Regions from separate parts of the Roseobacter litoralis Och 149 genome, predicted to be linked through region 2. Evidence: riboswitches for the same ligand, from Rfam matches in the RefSeq annotation. Region 2 holds a riboswitch; each other region holds the start of a gene.
What was found. A riboswitch is a leader RNA that binds a small molecule or an ion and turns the genes downstream of it on or off. The one in region 2 is predicted to bind thiamine pyrophosphate.

Region 1: it holds a riboswitch for thiamine pyrophosphate, as region 2 does, so the genes downstream of both, thiD (bifunctional hydroxymethylpyrimidine kinase/phosphomethylpyrimidine kinase) here and RLO149_RS04270 (winged helix-turn-helix transcriptional regulator) in region 2, are expected to answer to the same signal.
Region 3: it holds a riboswitch for thiamine pyrophosphate, as region 2 does, so the genes downstream of both, RLO149_RS19630 (thiamine ABC transporter substrate-binding protein) here and RLO149_RS04270 (winged helix-turn-helix transcriptional regulator) in region 2, are expected to answer to the same signal.

Annotation. Positions count from the first base shown of each region.
Region 1 is NC_015730.1:4,018,360-4,025,332, reverse strand. It holds gene RLO149_RS19260 (LysR family transcriptional regulator) at 102-1,016, shown strand; TPP riboswitch at 1,531-1,634, shown strand; gene thiD (bifunctional hydroxymethylpyrimidine kinase/phosphomethylpyrimidine kinase) at 1,692-2,471, shown strand; gene RLO149_RS19250 (FAD-dependent oxidoreductase) at 2,468-3,448, shown strand; gene thiS (sulfur carrier protein ThiS) at 3,426-3,623, shown strand; gene RLO149_RS19240 (thiazole synthase) at 3,625-4,395, shown strand; gene RLO149_RS19235 (thiamine phosphate synthase) at 4,392-4,988, shown strand; gene RLO149_RS19230 (HesA/MoeB/ThiF family protein) at 4,985-5,941, shown strand; gene RLO149_RS19225 (ABC transporter substrate-binding protein) at 5,952-6,887, shown strand; gene tenA (thiaminase II) at 6,884-6,973, shown strand, end outside.
Region 2 is NC_015730.1:933,548-940,520, forward strand. It holds gene RLO149_RS04270 (winged helix-turn-helix transcriptional regulator) at 1,170-1,886, opposite strand; TPP riboswitch at 2,369-2,457, opposite strand; gene RLO149_RS24460 (GFA family protein) at 3,719-4,129, opposite strand; gene RLO149_RS04275 (putative quinol monooxygenase) at 4,446-4,739, shown strand; gene RLO149_RS04280 (MarR family winged helix-turn-helix transcriptional regulator) at 4,771-5,181, shown strand; gene RLO149_RS04285 (AraC family transcriptional regulator) at 5,524-6,378, shown strand; gene rlmF (23S rRNA (adenine(1618)-N(6))-methyltransferase RlmF) at 6,489-6,973, opposite strand, start outside.
Region 3 is NC_015730.1:4,093,813-4,100,785, reverse strand. It holds gene RLO149_RS19670 (exodeoxyribonuclease VII small subunit) at 1-193, opposite strand, end outside; gene RLO149_RS19665 (response regulator) at 287-988, opposite strand; gene RLO149_RS19660 (MarR family winged helix-turn-helix transcriptional regulator) at 985-1,497, opposite strand; gene RLO149_RS19655 (branched-chain amino acid aminotransferase) at 1,667-2,536, shown strand; gene RLO149_RS19650 (YybH family protein) at 2,541-2,897, shown strand; gene RLO149_RS19645 (DMT family transporter) at 2,988-3,962, opposite strand; gene aroC (chorismate synthase) at 4,029-5,129, opposite strand; TPP riboswitch at 5,223-5,324, shown strand; gene RLO149_RS19630 (thiamine ABC transporter substrate-binding protein) at 5,362-6,342, shown strand; gene RLO149_RS19625 (thiamine/thiamine pyrophosphate ABC transporter permease ThiP) at 6,318-6,973, shown strand, end outside.

The DNA of each region.
Region 1 (6,973 bases), 1.4 Mb from region 2:
CAATGGCTAAGACCGGGTTGATCTCGTTTCGCAGTCGGTATCATCCATGCGCTCGTGAAAGGTCGATTGCCTAAATTCGTCCACCTGCTATACGCTGATGGATGAACTGGCAGGCTATCTCCTTCGATTGGAATCAGGTGCGCGCCTTCCTCGCGACAGCTGAGGAGGGCTCGTTCAGCGGCGCGGCGCGCGTGTTGAAGACAACGCAGCCGACGATAGGACGGCAGATCGGTGCGTTGGAGGAGGCACTTGGCGTGACGCTGGTGGAGCGCAGCGTCCGTGGTCTTACCTTGACGGAAGCAGGGCGCGACCTGATTGATCACACGCGTACCATGGGTGAGGCTGCGACGCTCATCTCGATGGTGGCCGACGGTAAATCACAGGAAGTCTCGGGTGAAGTTACTGTAACGGGCACAGACCTCTTGTCCGCAGCAATCCTGCCCGGCGTACTCAAGCCGTTGCGACAGACGGCGTCCGGCATCCGCGTCCGCATCCATGCATCAAGCGAGATGCAGAATTTGACACAGCGCGAGGCGGACATCGCGATACGCCACGTCCGCCCAGATCAGCCGGACCTGATTGCACGGCATTTGGGCGACTTTCGCGCCAATCTCTATGCCGCGACTGACTATCTTGATCGCGCAGGTCGCCCGCATACGCCGCGTGATGTGGCGACCCTCGATTTCGTCGGAAATGCTGATCCTGAGCGCTTGATGGCCCCGCTGCATAACATGGGCGTGCCCGTTCGCGCAGAGAGCTTTGTGATGTCGAGCGAGAGCGGTGTCGTCGCATGGGAATTGGTAAAAGCGGGCTATGGCGTCTCGATGCAGCCCGAAACGTTAGGTGAGGCTGAACCGGGCTTAGAAAAGGTCTTGTCGGATTTCCCCTCGCTTGAGTTTCCAATCTGGCTGGTTACCCATCGGGAGTTACAGACCAGCCGCCGTATCCGGATCGTATTCGACCTGCTGGCTCGGGGTCTCACGGACGTTGCGAAGCGCCGAGGTAGCGGCGATTGACAGGTATAAATGCGCCGAACCCGGAGCAAGTGAGGTCGCATGGCGGTAATTAAAGCTACGCTTGCGAGAGTTCGTTTTGTGCGATGAGTGCACGTTAATGTTGGAAATGCTGCGCAATCGATCAACGCCGCTCCGGGGAAGCTGCAATACGGCAACGGTTCTCGCGATGAACGGCTGGTTGGGGCCGTTCTCAAAGGCCCTTCATCATTGCGTATCGTCGATGCTGCGAAGGTGCCGACGACAGGTTTGAGCTCGCAGCCGACATGCTAGAATTGTACTGGGTGTGTTTGCAGCGTAAAAAATTCTGCATGCACGAAAAGATCTGCGTTGCGAGGCGGTGCAAAAAGCAGTCATCCGTGTCAGCTTTAGGAAACCGTTTGGTGTCGCGTGACAGAACATAGATGGTCGCGGCCCTTTTTCTCTTTCGAAGATCAATTTCGTAGACATTCAGAACAATTCTCCTGAGATCCTTTTAACCATTTGACGCTTCTGCGCGATCAACTTACACGTAGATCTATATCTGTTGGGGTGCCCTTAACCGGGCTGAGATGCACAAGCTGCGAACCCATTGAACCTGAACCGGTTAGGACCGGCGGAGGGAACAGCTCGCGGAACTCGCATCCGTGATGTCCTGCGCCCTTTAGCTTCCTGACTCTTAAACCGAGGGGCTACGACGTGGTAGCAAAGGCGTTAACGATTGCTGGCTCCGACTCTGGTGGTGGGGCTGGTATTCAGGCCGATCTCAAGGCTTTTTCCGCAATGGGTGTTTATGCTGCTTCTGTTGTGACGGCGGTTACCGCACAGAACACCAATGCTGTCACAGCCATTCATCCGATCCCGGATGAGGTCGTTGCTGCGCAGATAAAAGCCGTTCTGGATGATATCGATATTGACGTGGTCAAGATCGGAATGCTGGGCACACCGTCGCTGATTGCAACGGTGGCGGATGCGCTGGCGGGCTATGATGGGCCAGTTGTGCTTGATCCCGTGATGGTTGCTAAATCAGGCGATACTCTGCTGGCCGATAGCGCGATAAATGCGTTGAAATCTTCACTTTTCGGACGCGCGACCCTGCTTACACCCAACCTACCTGAAGCAGCGAAACTGGTCGGCGAGGGCAGCACGCAGTCGCAGGCGTCCGCCCTTCTCGAACTTGGCGTCGGTGCAGTTTTGATGAAAGGCGGACATGCCGACGCAGAGACCTGCACCGATCATCTTGTCTGGCAAACGGGAACGCAAGCCTTCTCGGCCCCACGAGTGAATACCCGCAACACCCACGGCACGGGATGTTCCTATTCCTCTGCAATCGCTGCGGGCCTGGCGCAGGGTATGGCGTTGAGTGATGCGGTATCGCGTGCGCACACCTGGCTACATCAAGCGATTTTGCGTGCCGATGAATTGCACGTCGGGCGGGGTCATGGGCCCGTTCATCACTTTCATGCGTTTTGGAAGTGAGCGGCCCATTCACCATTCTGGGCGGCGGCGTTTGCGGGTTGGCAGTGGCGGCAGAATTGTCGTCACGCGGCGCGCAGGTCACGCTCATTGATCCCAAAGGCGCGCCGGGCGATCATGCCTGTTCTTGGTGGGCGGGCGGCATGCTGGCGCCCGATTGCGAAGGCGTGAGCGCAGAGCCCGAGATCGTGCGCCAAGGCCGCAAAGCTGCAAGGTGGTGGGAAAGCCAAGGCGGGATTGTACATCACGAGGGCACGCTCGTTGTCGCACTTAATCGCGATCAAAGCGATCTGGCAACTTTTGCGCGCCGCGCGCCGACCGCGACATCGCTGTCAAAAACGCAGATCGCTGAGTGCGAGCCGCTTTTGGCCGAACGCTATTCCAAGGCGCTATTCTTGGCAGATGAGGGACATCTTGACCCTCGCGCGACACTGACCGCGCTGCATGCGCGGTTGGAGCAAAGAGGCGTGGGGTTTGGCGGTAACATCAAAGGTCAGGTGATTGACTGCCGCGGGCTTGCTGCGCGCGATACCCTCACAGATTTGCGCGGCGTGAAGGGCGAGATGCTTGTGGTCCGCTGCCCCGACGCGACGCTGTCGCGCCCCGTCCGACTGCTTCATCCGCGATTCCCGCTGTATATCGTGCCGCGTGGCGACAGTGTCTTCATGTTGGGCGCGACCCAGATCGAAACCGGCGAACGCGGGCGCGCGACGCTGCGGTCTGTTATGGAATTGATGAATGCGGCCTACGCCCTGCACCCCGCTTTTGGTGAGGCAGAGCTGTTGGAAATTGGCGTTGATGCGCGCCCTGCCTTTCCAGACAACCAACCGCGCATCCGGCGGATTGGTGATGTGATTTATGTAAATGGTCTGTTTCGGCACGGTTTTCTGCTTGCACCTGCAGTGGCGCAGATGACCTCGGACCTGTTGCTAAAGGGCAAGATACCGGAGGTTTGGTATGAAGATCATCGTGAACGGTGAAGCACTTGAGACCGGCGCGCTCACACTGGTCGCGCTCTTGGATGCCCTGGGGAAGGGTGAGGCCAAGGTGGCCACCTCGCTCAACGAGACGTTCGTGTCCAAGCATCAGCGCGCAGAACATACTCTGCAAGAGGGGGACCGCGTTGAAATCGTGGCCCCTCGACAAGGAGGATAGAATGCCCACTTTCTACGGCACAGAAGTGACATCCCGGCTGATGCTGGGCACCGCGCAATACCCGTCGCCCGCAATTTTGGCGGATGCTTTTCGCCGCTCGGACGCAGGGATTGCCACGGTTTCAGTGCGGCGCGAGGCGGGTGGTGATCAGGCGGGGCAGGATTTCTGGGCGTTGATCCGGGATCTGGGTGTCGCCGTGCTTCCCAACACCGCAGGCTGTTATTCGGTGCGCGAGGCCGTGACCACTGCCCAGATGGCCCGCGAGTTGTTCGACACCAACTGGATCAAGCTTGAGGTCATCGGCCACGCCGACACCTTGCAACCTGATCCCTTCGGGCTTCTCGAAGCAGCCGCACAACTGGCCGAGGACGGGTTTGAAGTGTTCCCTTATTGCACCGAAGACTTGGTGCTGTGCGAGCGGCTGGTTGAGGTCGGCTGCAAGGTTTTGATGCCATGGGGCGCGCCCATCGGCACCGGCTTGGGCCTGAATAATATCTACGGTCTGCGCAGCCTGCGCGCCCATTTTCCCGATACGCCACTGGTCGTGGATGCAGGTCTTGGACTGCCCTCCCATGCGGCCCAAGCGATGGAATTGGGCTATGACGCGGTTTTGTTGAACACAGCCGTTTCAAAAGCGGGCGATCCAGCGGCGATGGCGCGCGCCTTTGCTCTGGCGGTCGAAGCAGGCGCGCTGGCCGCCGGTGCTGATCCCATGGATGCACGCGACATGGCGGCGCCGTCCACGCCCGTCTTTGGAAAGGCCATGCTATGACGCTGCCCCGCTTTTACCCGATCTTTGATGATGTGGCCTGGCTGCGGCGCATGCTGCCCTTGGGGGTCAAGCTCGTGCAACTGCGCATCAAAGACCAGCCGCAAGATGCACTGCGCGCCCAACTGACCGAAAGCCGCGAGTTGTGCCGTGCCCATAGTGCACTGCTGGTGGTCAATGATCACTGGCAGCTGGCCATTGATCTGGATTGCGACTGGGTGCATTTGGGTCAGGAAGACCTTGATGCGGCCGATGTGGCGGCGATCCGTTCCGCCGGACTTAAGCTTGGGATTTCGACCCATGACAAAGCCGAACTGGCACGCGCGCTGGAGTTGAAACCAGACTATGTTGCACTGGGGCCGATCTATCCGACGATCCTGAAAAAGATGAAATGGCATCAGCAGGGCGTTGAGAAGCTCAGCGAATGGAAAGACCGTGTGGGCGATATCCCTCTTGTCGCCATCGGCGGGATGAGCACGGACCGCGCACCGGGGGCATTTGACGCCGGGGCGGATGTTGTCTCGGCCGTTACGGACATTACGCTGCACGACGATCCAGAGGGCCGCGTCAGGGAATGGCTGGAGGTCTGCGGATGAGCCGCTATGCCCGCCAGACTGCGGTACTGGGACATGCCGCGCAGGATAAGCTGGCAGGGTCGTCTGTCCTCGTTATCGGTGGCGGCGGTCTGGCCGCCCCTGTGATGCAATACCTCGTGGGTGCGGGTGTCGGCCAAATCCGAATTGCGGATGCAGATGTCATAAGCCTGTCCAACCTGCACCGCCAAACGTTGTTTCGCGAGACTGACATCGGCTTGCCAAAAGTCGATGTGGTCGCAAAGGCGATGGCTGCATTAAACCCTGACACGACCATTGAACCCATTCGCCAGCGCGTCGATCCAGCCAATATTGCAACCCTTTGCGAGGGTATGACACTGATCCTGGATTGTGCAGACAGTTTCGCGGTCAGCTATATCGCGTCTGATTATTGCCTTGGGACAGGTCAGCCCCTCGTCAGCGCCAGCGTCGTGGGCCGCGACGGTTATGTCGGTGGCTTTTGTGGCGGCAAACCGGGGTTGCGCGCGGTTTTTCCCGATCTGCCGGGTCAGCTTGGGTCTTGTGATACAGACGGCGTACTGGGGCCAAGTGTCGGTGTGATCGGCAGCCTTCAGGCGCAGATGGCGATCGCAGTCCTGACGGGCGATCTGCACGTCTTGGGGCAGCTTGTAACCTTTGACGCGGGCGGGATGCGGTTTGGGGGCTTCCGCTTTGACACGGCATCAGACCCTGCGCCCAATCCCGCCTTTATCGCCCCGCGCGACATCGCCGTGACTGATTTTCTGATCGACCTGCGCGCGAAAGATGAAAAGGGGCCAATCCTACCGCGGGCAACGCGCCATGCCGTGTCCGATTTTGGGCCACATGGCCCCACACCTGACGCAAACCAACGTGCCGTTCTGGCCTGTCGGTCAGGCCTGCGTGCCTGGCAGGCGGCGGACCGGCTTTCACAACACTGGCAGGGCGAGATCAAACTTCTCGCTCTCGGAGAGTAAGGAAACCCCTATGAAATACCTCATCACCGCAGCGGCGCTATGTGTCGCGACACCAGCCTTCGCTCAAGACAAGATGACCCTGCTGCTGGATTGGTTCATCAACCCCGATCACGGTCCGATCATCGTGGCCGAAGAGCTGGGCTATTTCGCCGATCAAGGCCTTGAGGTCGAGATCATCCCCCCCGCTGATCCATCAGCCCCGCCGAAACTCGTGGCGGCTGGCCAAGGTGACATCGCCGTCAGCTACCAACCCAGCCAACATCTGCACGTGGCCGAAGGTCTGCCGCTGATCCGTGTGGGCACTTTGGTGGCAACGCCGCTCAACTGCCTGTTGGTTCTGAAAGACGGCCCCATCAAGGAGATCAGCCAGCTCAAGGGCGGCACAATCGGTTTTTCCGTGGCGGGCGTCGAAGAGGCGGTTCTAAGTGCGATGCTGGGTCGCCACGGTGTCACGCTGGATGATGTCGAGATGGTCAATGTGAACTTCTCGCTCAGCCCGTCGTTGATGTCGGGTCAGGTTGACGCGGTCATCGGAGCCTACCGCAATTTTGAGCTGAACCAGATGGAGATTGAGGGCGTTGAGGGGCGCTGTTTTTATGTCGAGGAAGAGGGCGTACCGACCTATGACGAATTGATCTACGTGGCGAACCCAGACCGGATGGATACCGATCAGATTCGCCGCTTTTTGCGTGCGACGGAACTGGCGACACAATATATCGTCAATAACCCGCAGGCATCGTGGGAGCTGTTCAAAGGCTACGCGCCTGAGCTGGACGACGAACTGAACGCAAAGGCGTGGGGTGACACGCTGCCCCGTTTCGCATTGCGCCCTGAAGCGCTGGATGAAGGGCGCTACACACGGTTCGAAGCGTTTCTTGCCGAGAGTGGTCTGGTTGAGGGCACGCGCCCTGTCTCGGCCCTTGCCGTCGATCTGGGGGCAGAATGACCTACGGTAAAACCTTCGCGGCCTTGCGGGATAACACGCCTGTCTGGCCCGCCTATACCCGTCATGCATTTGTGCAGGGCTTGGGC
Region 2 (6,973 bases):
TGGTATCCCGAATCCACCATCCCACTTTGCGGAATGACCTCCAAAGGAGCGTCCGCCAACTGGCTAATTGGACGCAATAGCACCCATTATGGTGTGTTGAGTTGAGGAAACTGACAGCAAAATTACGCCTATACGTCAGCGGCGCTAGAAACGCTGCAAGGTGCCCACGAAAACGGGGCTTATCTATCTTATGTTAGGCGAAATCATAACCGACAGGTTGATGTTCAGGCAACCTGCACGCTCCGACCTCAGGGCTACTGATAGCGCCTGAACGCATAACGCAACGCTGTCACACTTCTCTGTAGTGTCGGCAATTGGCAAAATACCACCGACAGCCAAAACACAGAGTGCTTGTGTTTCCGAAGCGGAACTGAGCTTCGGAAACCGTGGCAACCGCCATCCCAAAATCCGAAATGCCAAAATTGCCCGATCGGCGCAATCCGTGAAATTTCCCGGATCAGACCGGTCCGTTGAACTCGGGCAAAGCTATCTAAGGGACATGCCAAGATGAAACCGAAAATGAACCTTATCGTCTGGGTGTTTATCTCCATCCCACCCGGTATCTATCTTTGGGTGAAGCTCTTTCAACTGGTGTTCTCATTCCTTTGGAGAAATCACTGATGGAAACCTTGGAGGGACCATCGACAGAGGGTTTCTGGCCGCGAGCTTACCGGGTCCCCGCGTGTTGTAGCGCAGACACTGCTTCACCTAGAGGAGGGATACAGCCATTTGCAGTTGACGTGATAAAGCTGCCAACGGTCCACCAATGTCTTCGGACAAACGAGTATGAATTAGATGCTGTGTTTGCTGCTGCCCCCGACGGGGACAAGACTTTCCTGAGATTAGCAAATGAGGCCACACACGAGGTCGCGTCCAGTCGTCTTAACCATAGCGAAAGGAACGATCATCATGGTTGAGAATATCCGATGTAACGGTGAGCATGTTTTCGATGAGTTTCTAGGCGGCGATTCAGATGTTAGCACACGCCCAAAAGACATAAGTGACAAAAACCATTGTTTTCACATCAGGGACGGTCGAGGCGGCGAGGCGCATGTGCCGTTTCTAAGCGCTGCTACCGAAAAACGGAACAGTATCCGGCGCGGTGTGTTTTCGTTCATATGCCGGGCTGCTTGCCTCGTCGCAGCAGGGGCAATCGCGCTGAGAGCATTTCAATAAACCGAGCTTGTTCCGAGCCGCTGCGTTTTCAGGTTTTGAAATGTTATCAGACCTGTAGCATATGCATTTTCCTTGAGATCTCCCACAAGTTTATGGCCGACTTTACTGTCGATATGACCAAAATTCCGACAAGACAGACATAACAGAAATACTTCGGAGGACCGGGAAAAAACAGGTAACCACAAAAACCGATGATCAGACACGATTGCAAAATCACATCGCTCAAGCTTCCCCAGTAAATCTTGGGCTTTGACAAGTTGCGCCTGATCCAGCTGTGGTTTGCCCACCGCAAACCCTGCATACTGAAGAACCTTCAAAAGGAAGCGACAACAATCAGCAGCCATCATTTGATCACATCGTTCAGAGCAATTATAAATGCTGTCATCGACCAGCTCAGCTGACACGGTCGTTTCTTGTTGAAAAATACGTGTTCTTATCGACTTCAAATCGATGCTCTGGGAAATAACCGGTGTGAGCTGCTCGATTTCTTTCTTTGGCTCAACTTTCGAATTCAACCTTTGCTCGACTCTCGATGTGAGCACATATTGGCGCCCATTCAGCCTGAGCCTTATCCACCCACCGTCTTCCAGCCTTTTTAATCCGCGAAAGGTAGCGGATCGACTGATGTCCGTCTTTTGAGCGAGTTCATCCAAGGTAATCGGGCCGTGTTTCGCCACAGTTTCCAAGATTTTGAATATCCTAGTTTGCAACGATCCTGCTCCACAGACTGGTATCCCAGTTTCTTATCATTGTTGATTCCTGCTATCCAACTCGCAATTCCGATAAGCGAAACGGTGCTGTTTGGTGCGGTGATTTTAAATGCGCTTTGGCTTCAATTATTTGAATTCACGTTGTAAATTGACCGAATAATTCATATTCTGCGTCTGGTTTTGCCGCCCGCTTCAAAAATGGCAGAGATCACTGGAGACGCTCGGGAAACGTGTGATTTGTTACCTTCATGGTCTATTCCGACCCGAACCAAGAAATGCTTTGTGAAGCTCTCCAAGGAGAGGGCTCGTAAGCGACTGTGATAGAGTGCCGGGATACATTCGTGTCGATTTTGGTGGAATATAAAGGCCAGTCGCAGCTCTTTGTTGTGCAGGTCAGTAAACCAGCTATTCTTGCGAGCAGTACTCAATTCATGCACTTTCGGGCGTCTTTCTTGACGACAAAAGGTGAACAGGAAAGCCGATTTCATGCTCTGTGTCCTCCCTCCGCCAGCATTATCTGGTTCAGGTTCTAAGGGTACATCTCAGCTGCAAAGCGCCCCCGGTAAATCTCGAATAGGAGCTTCCATCAGACGGGTCAAATGGTTTGGCACCTCCTCGAACTTATGAGCGGTCCGCTGCCATTTCGAGCGTTCCGCAAACGTCCGCTCAGCCAAAGCCTGCGAAAGATACTGTGGTGCTTGCGCACATGCGTGAGCGGTTCGATCTGTCTTTGGGGAGCTATGGTCACCGCCGAGGGGACGCATTTGTTACCCGGCAGTCGGTTGCACAGCAATCTGCCGAGAGGGCACCACTCCGAGTGCGGCGGCCAATACTGTTTTCACGATTGTCAGAAAACCTTGCGCCCGAACGGCTGTTACAATCCGCGCAGGCACCGCTCAGCAGCCGGCTGGAAAAGCCCCTTGGCCTTCGAAGCAAAGGCTGCATAAATGGTTAATAGGAGCGGCACGAAAGCGGGACAGATCAACTGAATAATACTTCCGCACATAAACTGAGAAATTTTTAGTCCATATTTTGGTTACATCGTTCACAGGTAAAGGAGTTATCAATAACGTGTTTTCAAACGATAGAATATCGCTGAAGGGGTAAGTTTTGATTAGCCCATGTATTGCAGTCCAAGAGGGAGTCGCAACGAACCGTAAAGATGTAGAAGTTGTTGTTTGGCGCGATTACATCTGCCGTCACGGCCTTCATCTGAGGCTTTGGATAAATGATCATGAATTGGAACATCCCGAAAAGACTTACTCAGTTTTGCTTTCCATTTAGGGCAGCTGAGCAGGATTGAGAGAACTCTACATTTAAATGAGCGTCGCGTTGGGGGTAGGATCAACTTGAATTCACCTTTCACTGACGAACGGCTGCCCATGCTTAAGGTTATTGCGCATGGGCATATAATTTTGGGAGCAGCACCCCATGCGCGCCGCTCGCAGAATAGTGGGTTTGTCGCCGTCCGGGCGGCCGCGGGTTCATATCTTTGGGCCCTGCGGACGTTCGTTTAGGGGCAAACGTCTGGGATTTCAGATCGCGGCACGCGCAAAAGGCAACGCCGGGGTATGCGGCAATAAAGATCCAAACATGGGGATCGGTGGTATACTCCTGATGCAAAAAATGAATGCCGCTTGTATTTTACCGACGCGCCCTTCTGAAAATGGGGAATTACGACACAAAGCTTCCTTAATAGAATCGGTCCAAAGCCGCTGTTCGAAGTTGGTTCTCGATGCTGCGGTCGATGCCCGCATCGCTGCCGCTCGCTGTGCCGGAGTGATTTGATATTGGCAAGTTCGGGCGGGTATGTCCTCTTTGTACTGCTGTTCTTAACGACCTTGCATTTCATTTCGCGTGATCATTGGGAGATCGAACACCCATGTATGCGAAGACCGGCACCAAACCTGTTGTTTCGGCGCGAGCAGATGGCGTTGGCGTGCAGTTCCGACCCTGAGGCCAAAGAACGTGCCGGGCTCGTCCGGCGTCTGTGCATGTATGCGCGTTCCGCAATCACCGCAAAAGCTTAAACACCTGCGGCGACCGCTGTCAGCGACTGTTTCGAATACCTTGAGCCTGCCACTTGTCAGTTCGAATTGACCATCATCGATATGCACGACCCACCCGAACGCGGTGCCCGAGTTGATCTGGCAATTCTCGCAGTGGCAGATCGCGCAGCGCTCGGGGTCTACAACAGCCTGATACGTAATAGCCCCACAAAGGCATCCTCCGTCCACGTTCATTTGGTCTCTCCAAAATGCAGCGTTAAACTACGCTTCACCCTGCATCTCACCCTTGGGAAGGTCAAACTGGTGCGGATCGATCCAAAGCCGCCTTTTAGCGGAATCCTCAATTTCTCGATTGCAGCCCGGAGCCGCGAACTTTGCCGACCTTCGTCGCACTTACATCAATATCCGCTTCTTTGAGCCGATCAACAAAAGGTGCTTTTTGGGAAGATCTGTCATCTCGGAGAACGAAAGCTCAAGAGTATTTTGCCGTCTAATTGACATTAACAATCTCACTTATTAGTTATCATGATAACAAATGAGGAAATAACAGATGTCAAACTCGCTATTCGTCTTCGCTGAAATCAAGCCGAAGCCTGAACATTTCAAGGATGCTCAGCAAGCTATCATCGAAATTCTGAACCAGACTCGCGCGGAAGAAGGCTGCCGTTCGTTCGAGCTGTTCGAGGCACCGGGTCAGGACACGCTGTATCTTTTCGAAGAATGGCAAGATCAGGATGCGCTCGATCAGCACCATGCTCAACCCTACACAGCCGCGATCTTCAAATCTTACGAAGGATGGCTGGCCGAACCACCTCGCATCCTGCCACTGCACAGTTTAGATTAACATGTTCTTTCTTCGGGAATTGCCCACGCGGATGATGATCGACGGCTACGTATCAGCGACTGGCGTGGGCGACGTGGATGCCGTGGCGCGTGCACTCTCGATGATGCGAGAGGCGAGCCAGCTGGAGCGCCTATTGGATGCCTACTTTAATAGCCACAACCTTTCACAGTTGAAATTCCATATCCTCATTGTGATAGACCGCGAACCAGAAACAGACAGTCTTCGTCAAAGTGAAATCAATCAACGCCTGGACGTTTCCAAACCAGTACTGCACCGGACTGTGACCTCGCTACTGAAAGACGATCTGCTCGCCCGCCGTGACGATCCCGAGGATTCACGCGCGCACCGTCTGGCGCTGACCGATAAAAGCAAAACGGCGCTTGCAGCGATCCTACCCGGCTATTTTGAAACCATTTCCGTTTTTATGGGGAAACAACCATGACGCGGCTTCTGACGGCCTTCTTTGCATGGATCGTCGTTTATGCCGCTGTCACCGTTGTTCGAAGCTGACGTTCGCGCACGGCCTATCATCGGTCAGGATGGGCTCTTTCCAGCCATTTTCCGCCTTGCGGTATCATCGACTTTGGGCCAGCGATGCACCGTTGTGAACGGCTCAAATCAGACGTCCGCTAGATGGCAAACCCAGCCATGGCACCATCTCTAGACCTGTCGTTCGTTCATCTTGCAGCAGCTTTGGACCAACATCGTGGACTTTTCGGAAGGATTCCCTCCGCCTGCGTAATTCAGCAAGATTTGTGCATATGGTCGCTGTTATGGTTTCCCTATGAGCAACAACGCACCCAAACCCCACCCCCACATGGACCGCATTCTGCGGGTCATTGACTACATCCACACCCAAGCGGCGGATGATCTGTCGCTGGACCAACTTGCGGACGTGGCCGCAATGTCACGGTTCCATTGGCACCGGGTCTTCACCGCGATCATGGGGGCGTCGCCCGCGCAGATCATCCGGTCCGTTCGCATGCATAAGGCCACCATGCTTCTTCTTCGTACCGACCTGCCCATTGCTCAGATTGCGGCCCATGTCGGGTATTCCAACGACCGCAGTTTTTCCCGCACCTTTAAGGACATCTACGGCCAGACCCCCACAGCCTTCCGAAATGCCGGTTTTCCCGGCATGGCGCCCCATCCCAACCCACAAGGAGTTTCCAACGTGTTCGACGTCGACATCCAGACCACATCTGACAAACGCCTCGCCGCTTTGTCCCATCGCGGAGATTATGCCGAAGGCAGCGTGGCCTACCAAAAGGTTGCCACGATCATCTCAACCGGCAATCACTGGCCCCAGACCCGGGGCATGGCCGGTGTCTATTATGACAATCCTGAGGTGACCCCCACGGAAGATCTTCGCAGCCATGCCGGTGTGTTATGGGAGGGTGGGGCAATCCCCGATGGTCTTGAAGAGGTTCAATTAACTGGTGGTCGATACGCTGTACTTCACTTCAAGGGCCCTTACGCTGGCCTGGCCGAAGCCTATCGCTACGTTTACGGCCCGTGGCTATCGTCCAGCCAGGAATCGTTGCGCGATGCTCCGTCATTCGAGCACTACCTCAATGATCCCACCAACACGGCGCCTGCCGATTTGCTGACCGATATCTACATGCCGCTGGAGGGCTAAAATGAGCGCGGCAAACCCTGAGCGGTCCAGCGGGGCATCTACAGTGTCATGAGGCGCAGCGTCAGCGAAACAGGCATGAACGTCACAACGGAACGTCTGCAAAGGGGCTGCTAGGTTTCAGCCCCTTTCGCGAACGAGGAGCGCTGATTTTTCTTAATGTAGGTCCAAGCAATGAAGCGGCTGGTTTTCTGCCCCTGCGCCATCTCGACAACTTTGTAATCAGCAACCCTCGCTTTTCCTAGAATCCTATGGAGCGGCTGCAGATTATCTTTCTTCGATACCAATGAGGTAAACCACAAACACTGCTGTGCGAACTCCGTACTCTGCTCAACCATACGGGCAATAAATCTGATCTCACCGCCCGGACACCAAAGCTCGGCGTTCTGGCCGCCAAAGTTGCGCTGTTCGGAGTGTCCTTTGCCTAGGTTCGACCACTTGCGTTGGGTGCCTTTGCTCGCTTTTTCCTTGGACGCGTGAAAAGGCGGATTGCACATGGTTAGGTGAAAAGCATCCTTGGCTTTGATCACGCCGCTGAAAGTATTCTCAGGGTTGTCTTGGCGCCTGAGGGCAATTTTCAAATTATTGAATTCACAAA
Region 3 (6,973 bases), 1.3 Mb from region 2:
GCGTGATGGCCGCGACCTTTTCCTCTGCTTCTTTCAGCTTTTCCTCGCACCGCTTTTTCAGTGCTGCACCGCGTTCATAAAGCGCGATGCTCTCATCCAAGGCCACATCGCCCCGCTCCAACTGGCCAAGCACTTTTTCAAGCTCGCTCATGGCTTGTTCAAAACTCATCTCGGTGACGGGTGTGTCTGTCATGGCGTCGGTATCCTGCATGCGTGTCTGCGCCAACAGTAGTCATAAATTCAGGCAGGTGCCAGACCGGCAACGCGGTGAAATCACTGTCGGTCGTCAATCCGGTGCAAGCATATACCCAGCCCCGCGCACGGTTTGCAGATAGCGTGGTTGTTTCGGGTCACTTTCGATCTTGCGCCGCAGCCGTGTGATCTGCACATCAACGGCGCGTTCCTGTGCCTGCCCACGGTCGCGGCCCAGTTCTTCGACCAGTTTCGCGCGGCTGATCGCCTCGTTACAGCTGGCCGAAAAAATTTTCATCAGGTGCATCTCGGTCGCCGTCAGCCGGACGAGGTCTTCGCCCTGCCATAACTCGCCCCGCTCCAGATCATAGCGGATGGGGCCGAGCGACAGAACCTTGGGGGCGGTCACATCTTCCTGCACCTCAGGCACACGTCGCAAAATGGCGTTGATCCGCAGCAAAAGCTCTTTGGGTTCAAACGGTTTGGGCAGGTAATCATCCGCGCCCGCTTCCAGCCCTTCGATCCGGTTGTCCGTATCACCCTTGGCGGTGAGCAACAGGATCGGCACCGCGTTTGTCTCGCGCAGGGCACGGGTAAAGGCCAGACCGTCTTCGCCCGGCATCATCACATCCAGAACGATCAGATCGAAATCCAGCCCCGACAGAATGCGCCTTGCATGGGCGGCATCGCGCGCGGCAGTGACCAGAAAACCATTCCGCACCAGAAATTTCTGCAGCAGGGTGCGAATGCGTTCGTCGTCGTCAACAATCAGCAAATGTGCATCAAAGTCATTCATGGTCCGCTATCCTTCAGTCGGGTATAAGCATAGCGCATTTCTCGATCCATCATGGCCTCCAGTACCCTGCGAAAGCCTGCCACAGCATCTGGCCCCGCATCACGAAATGCCATCCTCATCCGGGCCCGCTGAGCATCAGACAATTTTTGCTCAAGGCCGCGCCCGTCGGGGGTCAGGAACAGATGGCGTTCGCGTTTGTCATTCTTGCCGACCCTGCTTTCAACCAGACCATCCTCGATCAAGGTGCGCAAGACACGGTTCAGCGATTGTTTCGTGACGCCAAGAATGTTGAGCAGGTTGTTGACGGTTGTGCCCGGTGCGCGGTTGATAAAGTGGATCGCCCGATGGTGCGCCCGCCCGTAGGCCATGTCCGACAATATCCGATCCGGGTCGGCCGTAAAGCCGCGATAAGCGAAGAACATTGCCTCGATGCCCTGCCTCAGCTGCTCATCTGTCAAAAACAGAAGGTTTTCGCCGTGATGGGCGGAGCCTGCGCGTCCATCTGCCATTGAATGCCTCAAATATTCTTTTTTGTTCCAGCCCAGCTTATGTCAGTGTTGTTGACATTCCAAGAGCGAAGCGATATCGAATCGCAGGTTTTGCGCAATTTTATGTCCGATGCGGACCGATCGGCGCAACTTATGAAAAATGCGATGGGTAATCACGGAAGGAAAAACCATGGCGGGTGCCTATAATGATCGTGACGGACATATCTGGATGGATGGCCAGATGGTAGATTGGCGCGATGCAAATGTGCATATTCTGACCCATGCCATGCATTACGCATCATCCGTCTTTGAGGGGGAGCGGGCCTATAACGGCAAGATTTTCAAAAGCCGCGAGCATTCCGAACGCCTCAAGCGGTCGGCTCAGATGATTGATTTCGAGATCCCCTTTACCATCGACGAGATCGAAGCCGCCAAGGTCGAGGTGCTGGAAAAATCCGGGCTGCAGGACGCCTATGTGCGCGCCATCGCATGGCGCGGCGCTGGAGAAGACATGGGGGTCGCCTCCGCGCGAAACCCGGTCAGGCTCGCGATTGCGGCATGGGAATGGGGTGCCTATTATGGCGACGCCAAGATGAAGGGCGCAAAGCTGGATATCTCCAAATGGAAACGTCCCAGCCCTGAAACCATCCCAAGCCATGCCAAGGCCGCCGGTCTTTACATGATCTGCACCATGTCAAAACACGCGGCAGAGGCCAAGGGATGTTCGGATGCCATGATGTTTGACTATCGTGGCTATGTGGCCGAGGCGACGGGTGCCAACATCTTTTTCGTGAAGGACGGCGAAGTACACACGCCTGACCCCGATTGTTTCCTGAACGGGATCACACGCCAGACCGTAATCGGAATGCTCAAAGACCGTCAGGTCAAAGTGCATGAGCGGCATATCATGCCGGAGGAGCTTGAAGGGTTTGAACAATGCTGGCTGACTGGCACAGCAGCCGAGGTCACACCCGTTGGAAAAATCGGCGACTACAATTTCGAGGTCGGCAGCCTGACCCGCGACATCGCCCAAGGCTATGAAACTCTGGTACGAGTCTGACCAAATGGACTACGCGGCCTTCGCTGTTGAATGGGAGGCCGCGTGGAATTCTCACGCCATCGACCGGATCATGGCGCATTATGCGCCCGACGTTGTGTTCCGGTCGCGCAAGGCGATGCGGCTGGTCGGTCAGGGCGAAATCAGAGGTCGCGACGCGCTGCGTGACTATTGGATCAAGGCGCTGGATCAACAACCCGGCCTTTCCTTCATCGTGACGAATGTGTTCATCGGTCATGCGATGATTGTCATCACCTATCGCAACCAGAACGATGTTGAGGCGGCAGAAACACTGCGTTTTGGTCCGGATGGTCTGGTGATTGAGGCTTCGGCCTGCCACACGGTCCCGTCCCATGGCGTCTGAGGAAATACCAGAAACATCGCATATCACCTGACGCGTTGAAATCCTTCACTTCAGGCAGCGTTATGTGCTTCGGGTTTGTCGCATGACGCTTTAGGGCGTCCCGGACGGTGGGACGTTCGGTTTGGACTTGCTGCGGTCCAGCCCGAGTTGCCTTTCGCGCCAGATGATCAGGACGCCACCCGCGATCACGAGGCTCGCGCCGATGAGGATGGGTCCGGTGGGCAACTCGCCGAAGGCGATATATCCGATGAAGCTGGCAAAGATCATCGAGGCATAGTCAAAAGGCGCCAGCATGGACGCGCTGCCGAAACGGTACGAGGCGGTGACCATGATCTGTGCGATGCCGCCGATCAGGCCCGACAGGATCAACATCCAGATGACCCAGGCCGGGGGTGCAGTCCATGTCAGCACATCCAGCCCCGTCGCCCATCCCAACGGCAGCGTGAGCAACCCCAGTGTTGAGGCGGTGATGGAAAAGTAAAACACGATGGAGGCCGTCGTGTCAGTCTGCACAAGGCGACGCACATGGATCTGGACCATCGCGCGCAGGATCGAGGCGATCAATACCAGAACCGCGCCCACGGTCGCCGCTGATGTCAAGGCATCCGCGCCGACGGACAAGCGGGGCGCAATGACGATCATGACACCGATCAGACCCAATGCCACCGCAGACAATCTGACGATGCGCACGCGCTCACCAAGGAAAATCGCGGCGAAGAGCACGGCAAAGAGGGGCGTCGCGTACCCGATGGCGGTCACTTCGGGCAGAGGCAACAGACCAAGCCCGGCAAAGGTCAGCCCCATCGCCGATGTGCCAAAAATACCGCGCCAGACGTGCCCCATCAGATTGGACGGCACCAGCCCCTGCCGCAACTGACCTCGTTGCCACAACCAAAGCACCAGCACCGGCAGCGCAAAGAAGGAGCGGAAAAACACGGCCTGACCGGGTGGCACATGGGGTGATACGGATTTGATCAGCGCCGCCATGACCATAAACAGAAAGACCGCGCAGAGCTTCAGGGCGATTGCGCGGCCGGGTTTGTTTTGGGTCAGATCGGTTGCCATAAGCCTTCTGTGCGCGCCCGTCTTGCAAAGATCAAGCGCGCGGGCACGGCGCTGAATGCATGGCTGCTACCCGATATGACCCTGATTTTCGCCAACCTGCCCCCGGTGGAGCAGCAGATGGTCGAGCAAAACGCAGGCCATCATTGCCTCACCAACGGGAACGGCGCGAATGCCGACACAAGGATCATGGCGGCCCTTGGTGATGATCTCGGTGTCTTCGCCGCTTTTGGTGATCGTCTTGCGCGTGGTCAGGATGCTTGAGGTCGGTTTGACGGCAAAACGCACCACAACATCCTGCCCGGTGCTGATACCGCCCAGAATCCCGCCGGAATGGTTCGATGAATACTCTGGGCCATCCGGTCCCATCGAAATTTCATCGGCGTTCAATTCACCGGTCAGCATGGCGGCGGACATACCCTCGCCAATCTCGACACCTTTGACGGCGTTGATGCTCATCATCGCGGCGGCCAGATCCGTGTCCAGCTTGGCATAGATCGGCGCACCCAGACCTGCGGGGACCCCACGCGCGACGACTTCGATCACCGCGCCTACGGAACTGCCCGACTTGCGCAGCCCATCTAGGTAGTTTGCCCACTCATCCGCCGCCTGCGCATCGGGCGTCCAGAAGGGGTTGGCGTCGATCTGATCCCAGTCGAACCGGGAGCGGTCGATTTCATGCGCGCCCATACGCGTCATGTAACCTTTGATGTCGATCCCCGGTGCGATGGCATTGATCGCCTCGCGCGCCAGCCCACCGGCGGCTACACGCGCTGCTGTTTCGCGCGCCGAGGACCTGCCGCCACCACGATAATCACGCACGCCGTATTTCTGGAAATAGGTGATATCCGCATGGCCGGGGCGGAATTTATCCTTGATATCGCCGTAATCTTTGGAGCGTTGATCCGTGTTCTCGATCATCAGTTGAACCGGCGTGCCGGTCGTCACCCCTTCGAAGGTGCCGGAGAGGATTTTGACCTCATCCGCCTCGCGCCTTTGCGTGGTGTATTTGTTCTGCCCGGGTTTGCGTTTGTCCAGCCAGTGCTGAATTTTGCCCGCGTCAATTGCGACACCGGGCGGGCAGCCATCCACAGTGGCGCCAAGGGCGGGGCCATGGCTTTCACCCCACGTGGTGACACGGAAAAGATGGCCAAATGAATTCATCGACATCGGCGGTGCTCCTTTAGCACAGGTGCTTAGCCGCGCAGACCGAGCGCCTCAAGCCCTTATCGCTTGCCAAGCCCCGCCGCGCGTAATACGTCCCTGCTTACCTCGGGGGGCCAATCCGGCTGAGATGCGCACGCGCGCGGACCCGTAGAACCTGAACCGGTTAGAACCGGCGGAGGGAAGGTTGAGCATATCATCCTCTTTCGCCGTTCGACGCATTTGAAAAGGATAGATCATGCGAAGAACTCTGATAACTGCTGGCATCGTGTTGGCCTCGCAGGCTGCGGCTGAAACGCCCGTGCTTACCGTCTACGCGGGCGATTACTTTACCTCCGAATGGGGGCCCGGCCCGATGATCGAAACCGGGTTTGAAGAGATTTGCGGGTGCGATCTGCAGTTTTCGACCGGTGATCTTGTGCCGCGTTTGCTGTTGGAAGGCGCGCGAACCAAGGCTGATGTCGTGATGGGTCTGACGTCGGATGTCACATCCAAAGCACGTGCGACCGGCTTGTTTGCACCGCACGGGCAAGACAACGGGGCGCTGACACTGCCGGTTGACTGGACGGATGACACCTTCTTGCCATTCAACTACGGGCATGCGGCCTTCGTTTACAATACAGCGACAGTTGCCAACCCGCCCGCGAGTTTCGAGGCCATGCTGGACATGCCCGATGATGTAAAAATCGTCATTCAGGACCCGCGCACGTCTTTGTCGGGTCTGGCGCTGGTGCTTTGGGTGCAATCTGTCTTTGGCGATGACGCAGGCGCGGCCTGGGAAAAGCTCGCGCCGAACATCCTGACCGTGACCAAGGACTGGTCGGCCAGCTACGGCATGTTTACCGATGGCGAAGCAGACATGGTACTGAGTTATACCACCTCACCCGCCTACCACATGTTTGCCGAGGATGATTTCACCAGACAGGCCGCGATTTTCCCCGAGGGCCACTATTTTATGGTCGAAACCGTCGGCAAGATCGCAGCGACGGATCAGCCTGAACTGGCCGATGCCTTCATGGCCTATGTGATGAGCCAGAGCTTTCAATCCTCGATCCCCGCGGCCAACTGGTCGTTGCCATCTGCGTTGCCGCAGGATCAATGGCCCGAAGGCTGGGCGCAATTGCCGCTGCCGGACAAGGTGCTGTTTTACTCCGAAGCCGATGCAACCGCGCTTCAGGCAGAAGCCATTGAGACATGGCGCGCAGCGCTCAGCCAATAAGCGGACGTGCGGGGATCGTTGCGGGCACCTTGGTGGTCGCGGCGGTCCTGTTGGCGTTTCTTGGCATCGGTTTGCGGGCCGAGGCCAGCGCGGGCTTTGGGGCTGCGGAATGGCAAGCCATCCGCTTTACTGTTGTGCAGTCCGTCCTGTCCGCGTCGATATCCGTGGTGCTGGCCATTCCGCTGGCCCGTGCGCTGGCGCGGCGTGACCTGCCGGGACGTCAGATGCTGATCACCTTGCTGGGTGCGCCTTTTATCCTGCCGGTCATCGTCGCGGTTCTGGGTCTGCTGGCCGTATTTGGTCGCAATGGGTGGGTCAATGCCGCCTTTGGCACCTTGGGTTTGCCGCCGGTGTCGATCTATGGCTTACACGGTGTGGTATTGGCCCATGTGTTCTTCAACCTGCCCTTGGCCACACGCCTGTTGCTGCAAGGCTGGCAGAGCATCCCGGCAGAGCGGTTTCGCCTTGCCGCGCAACTGAACCTGTCGCCATGGGTTATCTTTCGCACCATTGAGGTGCCGCTGCTGATCCGTATTCTGCCCGGTGCGGCCGCCTTGATCTTTGTGATTTGTCTGACGAGCTTTGCGGTTGCTCTGACACTGGGGGGCGGTCCGCGCGCGACGACAATCGA